DNA from 2 places in the Cohnella hongkongensis genome. Region 1 is predicted to be linked to the other one. Evidence: predicted binding sites of a transcription regulator. Region 1 holds the regulator's gene; the other holds the start of a gene.
What was found. Region 1 encodes Rex, which represses fermentation and respiration genes when NADH is low (regulators of the CRP and FNR family bind a similar motif). Its sites were predicted from a motif close to TTGTGAAATATTTCACAA; they were not measured.
Positions count from the first base shown of each region.

Region 2: the regulator Rex is predicted to act here: its motif matches at 2,374-2,391, upstream of ACFO3S_RS05165 (DoxX family membrane protein).

Region 1 covers NZ_JBHSEP010000003.1:404,782-408,990, forward strand. The annotation lists gene ACFO3S_RS07335 (cell wall elongation regulator TseB-like domain-containing protein) at 1-437, opposite strand, end outside; gene ACFO3S_RS07340 (amidohydrolase) at 434-1,738, opposite strand; gene ACFO3S_RS07345 (redox-sensing transcriptional repressor Rex) at 1,735-2,391, opposite strand; gene dinG (ATP-dependent DNA helicase DinG) at 2,388-4,209, opposite strand, start outside.
Region 2 covers NZ_JBHSEP010000002.1:440,391-444,599, reverse strand. The annotation lists gene ACFO3S_RS05175 (glycosylhydrolase-like jelly roll fold domain-containing protein) at 1-1,214, shown strand, start outside; gene ACFO3S_RS05170 (YpdA family putative bacillithiol disulfide reductase) at 1,233-2,243, opposite strand; gene ACFO3S_RS05165 (DoxX family membrane protein) at 2,459-2,992, shown strand; gene ACFO3S_RS05160 (PadR family transcriptional regulator) at 3,053-3,625, opposite strand; gene ACFO3S_RS05155 (DHA2 family efflux MFS transporter permease subunit) at 3,784-4,209, shown strand, end outside.

The sequences.
Region 1 (4,209 bases):
TCCCGGTAACGGATTTCCCATGCGGCCTGGCCGTTAAACCAGGCGGGCATCATCCGGATCGGCTCGGCGCTGTGAGCTTCGGCGAACTTGGCCCGCATCTGCTGCTCGGTCATGTTCTCGCTCGCCTTTTTCCGGACGATCTCCTCCTGCAGCAGGAACAGCGTCCACGCTTCGCCCCCGGCGTCCTCGCCCCTCACGATCCATACCGTATCTTGCCACGTATGCCGGTACACTTCGTCCACGCGGACCAATTCGCCCTGCTCTTTGGCGGCACGGATCGCCTGCTGCTCCCCCCGGCGGTAATCGGAATCGGCCGAACGGACGTACAGCACGAACGATACGGCGACGAACAAAAGAAAGCCGGCGATAAGGATCAGCCATCTGCCGGGAGAAAGAGAAGGCAGCGCTCGCTTGCCTTCGCTTCGGCTCATGTTCATGCCCGCAGCCTCCGATAGCAAGCCTCGGCTTCGGCCATGATCTTCTCCTCGTCCAGTGTGGTCAATCGGCCGTCCTTCAGCAGCTGCTTGCCGTCCACCCATACGTGAACGACGTCGGAGCCTCTGGCGGAGTATACGAGGTGAGACTCGTAATCGGTGCGCGGTACGAAATGGGATTGGGCGATGTTGACGGCGATGATGTCCGCCTTCAGGCCGATCTTCAACTGTCCGGCGACGCCTTCCAGCCCAAGCGAACGGGCCCCGTACAGCGTGGCCATGCGAAGCGCCTCCGCCGCCGGCACGACGGTCGGATCTCCGCTAACGCCCTTATGCAGCAGCGCTGCAGTCGTCATCTCCTGGAACAGGTCGAGATTGTTGTTGCTCGCCGCCCCGTCTGTTCCGAGCGATACGGTCACGCCCGCTTTCAGCAGCTCGGGCACCCGGGCTACGCCGCTCGCCAGCTTGAGATTGCTGATCGGATTGTGGGATACGGCGACCTTCCGTTCGGCCAGCAAGGCGATTTCCTCGTCGTTCAGGTGAACCGCGTGGGCGACGAGCGTCGGTCTTCCGAACACGCCGAGACGATCCAGATGCTCGACCGGACGGCAGCCGTAGTCGCGCACGTTCTGCTCCACCTCGGTCAGCGTCTCGGACATATGGGTATGCATCGGCAAATCCAGCTCGTGCGCCGCCTCCACGAACTTCAAGATATAGTCCGGCGGGCACGTATAAGGCGCATGAGGAGAGATCATGACACGAATCCGGCCGTCCGCCCGCCCGTGCCATTCCCGCGCGAATCCGATCGCGTCCTCCAGCTTGGCCTTCTGCACGTCTTCCGGACATAAGCCGATGACGCCTCTCGTCAGGCTGGCTCTTAAGCCGGAATTCTCCACCACTTCCGCGACGCGATGCATATGGTCGTACATGTCCACGAACGTCGTCGTCCCGCTCTTGATCATCTCGGCGGCGGCCAGCGCCGATCCCCAGTAGACGTCGTCTCCGGTAAATTTAGCCTCGGTCGGCCACATATGATTTTGCAGCCAATCCTGCAGCACGAGATCGTCGGCCATTCCTCGCAGCAGCGACATCGCCGCATGGCCGTGCGTGTTTACGAGACCGGGCATAAACAGCAGTCCGCTGCCGTCCACAATCTCTGTCGCTTGATCGGCTTCCTCCGGCGGCGCTTCCCCTTCGCCCATCCGGGCGATGATTCCGTCCTCCGCAACCAGCCAGCCCTGGAATACGGGCAGCTGCTCGTCCACTGTCACGAATAGGCCCTGTCTGATCAACAGCCGGGTCATGATTTCACTTCCCTTTCTCTCTCATCCTCATGAGCGTCCATATAATAAGCCAGGCTCAGCAGCTCGGCGGTAAAATCGGCGTTATGAATGCGAACGCCGGGGGCCGCCTTCAGAACGACGGGAGCAAAGTTCAGCAGCCCCTTAATGCCGGCGGCCACGAACTGGTCGGCGACGTTCTGCGCCTCACCGGCGGGCACCGTAATGATGCCTACGGCAATGTCGAGCTTCCGAACGGTGTCGGCAAGCTCCTGCATCGGCTGAACCTTAAGATGATTAATGGAGGAGCCCGCTTTGCTCTGATCGGCATCGAACACCGCCACAATCTTCATATTGTCTTTAATGTACATGTTGTAGTTGCACAAGGCGCGGCCCAGATTGCCGGTTCCGACCAGAGCGACGTTCATCGTTTTGTCCAGCTTTAAGATTTGGCGGATTTTCTCGATCAGGTAATCGACGTTATAGCCGACGCCTTTGCGGCCGAACTCGCCGAAGTAGGCCAAATCCTTGCGGATCTGGGCGGGATTGAGATCCAGCTTCTCCCCCAAGTCCTGCGACGATACGGTCTGAATGTGACTGAGGCTGAGTTCGTTCAGATAACGCAAATAAATCGGCAGCCGCCTGACGACGGCTTCGGATATTTTCATCGGCTTCATCGCATGTCCCCTCTCTTTTGCCCTGCGGCTAACGGTTTTTCCCCGTCCTCTTCCGATTGCAGCCATTGCGTAATTCTTGCCGACATGCCGGCTAGCGGCAAATGCTCCATTTTCGGACCCGGCAGCGAGTACAGAAAATATTTGCCGTAGCTCGTATCGATGACTCTCGTATCGTACAAAATGACGATTCCCTTGTCGCTGGCCGTTCGGACCAACCGCCCGAAGCCCTGCTTGAACTTAATGACCGCTTGCGGCAGCGACAGCTTCATGAACGGATTCTGATTCTCGGCCTGCAGCTTCTCGGACTTGGCCTCGGCCACCGGATGGTTGGGCGGCTGGAAAGGCAATCTCACGATCGCCAGACAGGTAAGAGCGTCGCCGGGCAGATCGATGCCCTCCCAGAAGCTGCTCGTGCCGAGGAGCACCGAGGCCGGCCGCTTCATGAACTGCTGCGTCAGCCGGCTTCTGCTGCCGTCGTCCACGCCCTGTCCGAGCACCTGAATGCCGGCCGGCTCGAGGAGATCCTTAAGCGGGCCGTAGACGTTCCTGAGCATCCGGTAGGAGGTGAACAGCACCAGCATTCTGCCGCCCACCGTTCTGGCCGTTTCGTGAAGCGAATCGATCAGCGCCCGGACGAAGCCCGCTTCCCCGTCCCTGCCTTTAATTGCCGGGAAATCCCGCGGAATAAGGACAAGCGCCTGTTCCCGATAACGAAAGGGAGACGGAAGCATCGCCGTTCTCAACCTCCCGTTCTTCTCCGCATCGGACAATCCGAGCTGTTCGGTCACATATTTGAAAGACTTGTCGATCGTCAGCGTCGCGGACGTCATAACGACGCTCGACTTCTTGTCGAAGACGCCTTCCTTCAGCAGCTCGCTCACGTCCGCAGGAGCTCCGTACACGCTGACGGAGCGATTGCGGTACTGGGAGTTCCCTTCGGCCCAATAAACGAATTCGGGCCGCCCCAGCGTCACGAAAGACTGCGCGTCGGCGCGAATGTTGGCCAAGTCCTTCAGCACGCCGCCCAGGTCGGTCAGCAAGCCCTGCATGCCGAGCTCGTCCGACTCCTCGCGGATTTCGGCCGCCAGCTTCTCCAGCGGACGTATCAAGTCGGACAGAAGCTGAATGACATTGTTGCCGTCTACGCTCAGCGCTTCCCATTGCGGAGGAAGATCCGCCGGCTTGATTCGCAGCGTGAAGGCGCCGGTCTCGTCGGCAGGGGCCCCCGTGGCAAGCATCGCGAACAGCGCCTCCATCCAGCGATCCCAGGCTTCGCGAATATCTTGAACCTTGGGCGCAAGCAGCTCCAGCTTCTCCGTCCAAGCTCCCGCACGCTCCGTTCCCATCGCAGCCACGTCTCCGATCAACTGCGGCAGCAGGCCGGTTCGAGCGTCCTTCCACATCCGCTGCAGCGGAATGAGCAGGGAGGAATAGGACGTTTTCTGACCGAGATGACTGCTCGCTACTTCCTCCAGATGATGCGCCTCGTCTACGATCAGCCGGTCGTAGGCGGGAAGCAGACGATGATCGGCTCTCATATCGGTGAACAGCAGCGCATGGTTCGTGATAATTAAATCCGCCTTGCCCGCTTCCTGGCGGGCCCTGTGGTAGAAGCAGCGCCTGAACCACGGACATGCCCGATTCAGGCAAGAGGCCGCGTCGCTGGCGACGGCCGCCCACTCCTCGCGGTTGCGCCCTCCGACGTTCAGCTCCTCCGATTCTCCCCGGGTCGTCTCTCCGAGCCATACGGTCATGCCGCCGCGAACGACCGCATCCTCCTTGCCCAAGGCATGCTCCGGAATTTGCTGCCGGCTCTCG
Region 2 (4,209 bases), on a different contig from region 1:
CGGGCTCGGTCGCCTATTCCGGGAATACCGTGCCGATCGAGGACGTTCAGCAGATTCTGTGCGAGCATCAATACGACTACGACCTGATTCCGCAAGAGGTGCTCGTGGCTGACGTAACCGCTTCGGACGGCCAGCTTCGCTTGCAGCAGGAAACGTATCAAGGGATCGTCATTCCCGGGCTGGAGTATATCCCGGCGCCGCTGCTTCAGAAGCTGATGGAGATCCGCGACGCGGGCATTCCGGTGTTCTTCTCCGACCGCTATCCGAACGCCGTGCTCGACGCAGTGGACGGGGTATCCGAACAATGGACGGACAGATTGACAGCGTTTTGCCAGTTGCCGCACGTGCATGTGACCGAGTATACGGCGGATTTGCCGCAAGCGTGGATGGAGGCAGGCATTCAGCGGCAAGTGACGCTGGACGGAACCGGCGCCGGCGGATTGCGGCTCTTGCACCGCATCAAGGACGAGGAGTCCATCTGGCTGCTGAGCAACGAATGCGTAGATGAGGCAGCGGAAGGCTGGTTTGCGCTGGCAGGCGCCGGCGATGCCGAAGCGTTCGTCGCATGGGAGCCGCTAACCGGCGACAAATGGCGTCCTGATCTGCGAAAAACGGACACCGGCACCGAGTTTTATCTATGCTTGCCCCCGTATCGTTCGCTTATCTTAACCGCGGATCATGATCCGGGCAGCGAGATGCCTGGTTTCGCCGTGCCCGCGCCGTATCGCAGCGCAGCTGCGGTTGTACGCCGCCTTCCCATTTCCGCCGAACATGTGCGCTTCGACTGGAAAGAAGGCACACGGTCCGGTTTTGAATCCTGGCTGGAGCTGGATCCGGCCTTTTCCGGCACAGTCGTCTATACGTGGGAGCTGGAACTGGGGGAAGAGAGGATCCCGGACGGGGAACGGCTGCTGCTCGATCTCGGACGCGTGGAGGAGATTGCGGAAGTTGCGGTGAACGGCGTTCGGATCGGGCATTCGTTCGTTCCTCCTTACCGGTTCGATGTTACTGCGGCGATGCGTCCGGGAATGAACGCGTTCACAGTGGCGGTAACGAATGTCGTATCGAACCGCATGAGCGCAGAAGAAGCGTTCGGCGACAGCGGGGCGAACTGGCGGAAGCTGCGGCAGCAATTTGCAATTCCCAAGGAGGGCGGACTGCTCGGGCCTGTTGTGCTGGAGCAGGTACAACAACAAAGCAGGCCCTCTTCATAAAGAAGCGCTCGAGCTCGATTAGCTTTGCAGAGCCCGAACCCGCTCCGCGATCAGCTTGCCGTGATGACGCCCGCTTTCAATGAAGATTTCGTTCGCCTCGCGTCCGGCGGCGATGACGCCGGCGATGAACAGTCCCGGCACGTTCGTCTCCATCGTCTCCGGTTCGAAGGCAGGCACCGTCGTCTCCGGATCGACGATCACTCCCGCGTCGGTCAGCAGCGTCCGCTCCGGCCGGAAGCCGGTTAGCGCCAGCACGAAGTCGTTGTCGAGCCGGTATGGCGCGGCCCCTTCCTCCGTCGGCTGAATCGTGACGCTGTCCGGGTCGATCCGCACGACGCGCGAGGAGAACAGCATCCGGATGTTGCCTTTGTTCACGTTGCTTTCGAACAGCGGCCGCACCCAAGGCTTGATGCTGGGCGAATAGCTGTCCCCCCGGTACACGACCGTAATTTCCGCGCCCACTCTGAGCAGCTCCATCGCCGCATCCACCGCGGAGTTGTTGCCGCCGATAATCGCGACCTTCATTCCCGTGTACGGATGCGCCTCGCCGAAGAAATGAGTCACCTTCGGCAGCTCCTCGCCGGGAATGCCCAGCATGTTCGGGTGATCGAAGTAGCCGGTCGCGACGGTGACATACCGGGTCTCGTACGCGCGGGCGCCGCCGAACCGGTCGGCCGTCTCGACGAGGAACGAGCCGTCCGGCTGCGGCCGAATGGAGACGGCCTCCTCGTAGGCGCGTATGCGCAGCTTCCGCCGCAGCGCCACGTCCCGGTAGTACTGCAGCGCTTCGCGGCGGGACGGCTTGTCGTTGGGCGTCGTGAACGGAATGCCGCCGATCTCGAGCAGCTCGGCGGTGCTGAAGAAGTTCATATAGGTCGGATATTGATAGATGGAATGGACGACGGCATGCTTCTCGATCAGCAGCGGCTCGATTCCGGCCGCTTGCAGCTCGAGGGCGGCCGACAGGCCGCAGGGGCCTGCTCCGATAATGACGGCTTGTTCTTTCTGTGCGTGGCTCTGTGCGCTCATGGCGAATCTCCCATCCGATTCTTTTTGCTTCTCATTGTACCATGTCACTCGCCTTCCGCCGAAACTTCGCATCGCGTCGTTTCGCCATTTTCACCAATTGTTCATGATTGAGGGCAAACCGGGCGATAGTTTGTGATTTAATTCACATTATAAGGCGGAAATGCGAGTCATAATGAAGGCGTAAGGAAACGAGAAAACGAAGGGAGATGGCAGCTATGGTCATCAAGTTTCTGAGAGAGAACGTCTGGGCAGCGGCGGTGCTGACACTGCTTCGGATCTACCTCGGCTGGCAATGGCTCGATGCCGGTTGGCATAAAATGGGCGGAGAAGGCTTCAATGCGGCAGGGTTTCTGAAGAACGCGATCCAAAACCCGGTTCTCGACAAAGCGACCAATCAAGCGATCTATCCGACGTATACCGGGTTTCTGGAGCATTTTGCCCTGCCGAACGTCAAGCTGATCAACTTCCTGATTCCGGTCGGAGAGTTCCTTGTCGGCTTGGGGCTTATCGTCGGAGGATTGACGGCGGCGGCCGCATTCTTCGGACTTCTGATGAACTTCCTGTTCCTGTTCGCCGGAACGGTATCGACGAACCCTTGGCTGACGCTGCTTGGGATCATCGTCTTCATCGGCGGAGCGAATGCCGGCAAGTTCGGCCTGGATTACTACCTTCTTCCCTGGATCCGTCTGGGCTGGAAGAAGCTGACCGGCGGCAAGGGAGGCAATACGACGGATGCGCGCACGGCATAATATCGCAAACACGGAGCGAAGGCTGCCCGTCCCGCAAGGGAGGAGGCAGCCTTCGCTTTGTTACGACGGGAATCCGGCGGCCGAAGCGCCGTCCGGGATGATCGACAGCACCCATTCGCACCATTCGATGTTCGTTCTGCAGACCATCTTCCCCTTGTTCAGCATAATGTAAGCGCCGAAGTACGGGGAATCGTACGACGGTATTCCGTCTCCCCCCGCATTGGCCATCCGGCGCACCGTCTGAATTTTCTCCTCGAGCCGCAGCGCTTTCGCCCGATAGTGCTCCAGCCGGGCCGTGAACAGCTTGCGCGAAACCGACGGATCCACGAATGAGACGCAGAACGCCTTCAGCATGAGCTCGTCGCGCATGACCGGATCGGAGGCCGGAACGGTCAGCCACTCCCGCAGGGCGTCGAAGCCTTTCTCCTGTAGCGAGTACACCTTTTTGTCGGGCTTGTCGTTCTGCTGCACCAGCTCGCAGACCACCATCCCCTTCTCCTCGAGCCGAGCGAGCAGCGGATAGATCTGACTGTGCTTGGCCGGCCAGAAGGGCTGGATTCTCTGGGTCAGGTCGTAACCGGATAAGGAAGAGTAGGAGAGCAGGCTAAGCAGGCCGTAGGCCAACGTGTTCATGGACGAATCCTCCAAAATAGCATACTTTGACAGATGGGGATTTTGGCGTTATTATTATTTGCCAGCATATATGTAAAAAAATACATAGGAACAAACGGAGGCGCGGGGATCGCATAATGGAAGAACGCAATAATCAAGACATACGTTTCTTGCCGATAATGGTTGCAATTTTTACGGGTTCGTTTCTGTGCATTCTGGCTTCGAGCACGATCAATATCGCCCTGGAAATTTTGAAGGACCATTTTCAGACGAGCTTGGACACCGTCACATGGACGCTGACCGGCTTCATGCTGGCCATGGGTACAACGGCGCCGATCGTCGGTTATCTGGGAGAGAAGTTCAGCTACAAGCGGTTATACTTGTTTTCCTTGATTGGCTTTACGCTGGCTTCGGCTTTGTGCGCCGCCGCATGGGACGAAACGGCGCTTATCGGCTTCCGCGTCATGCAGGGAGCTTTCAGCGGACTGATCATTCCGACGACGATGGCGCTGATCTATCAGATTATTCCGCGGGAAAGACAAGCGATGGCAATGGCCCTGTGGGGGCTGGCTTCGATGATGGCGCCGGCGTTCGGTCCGACGGTC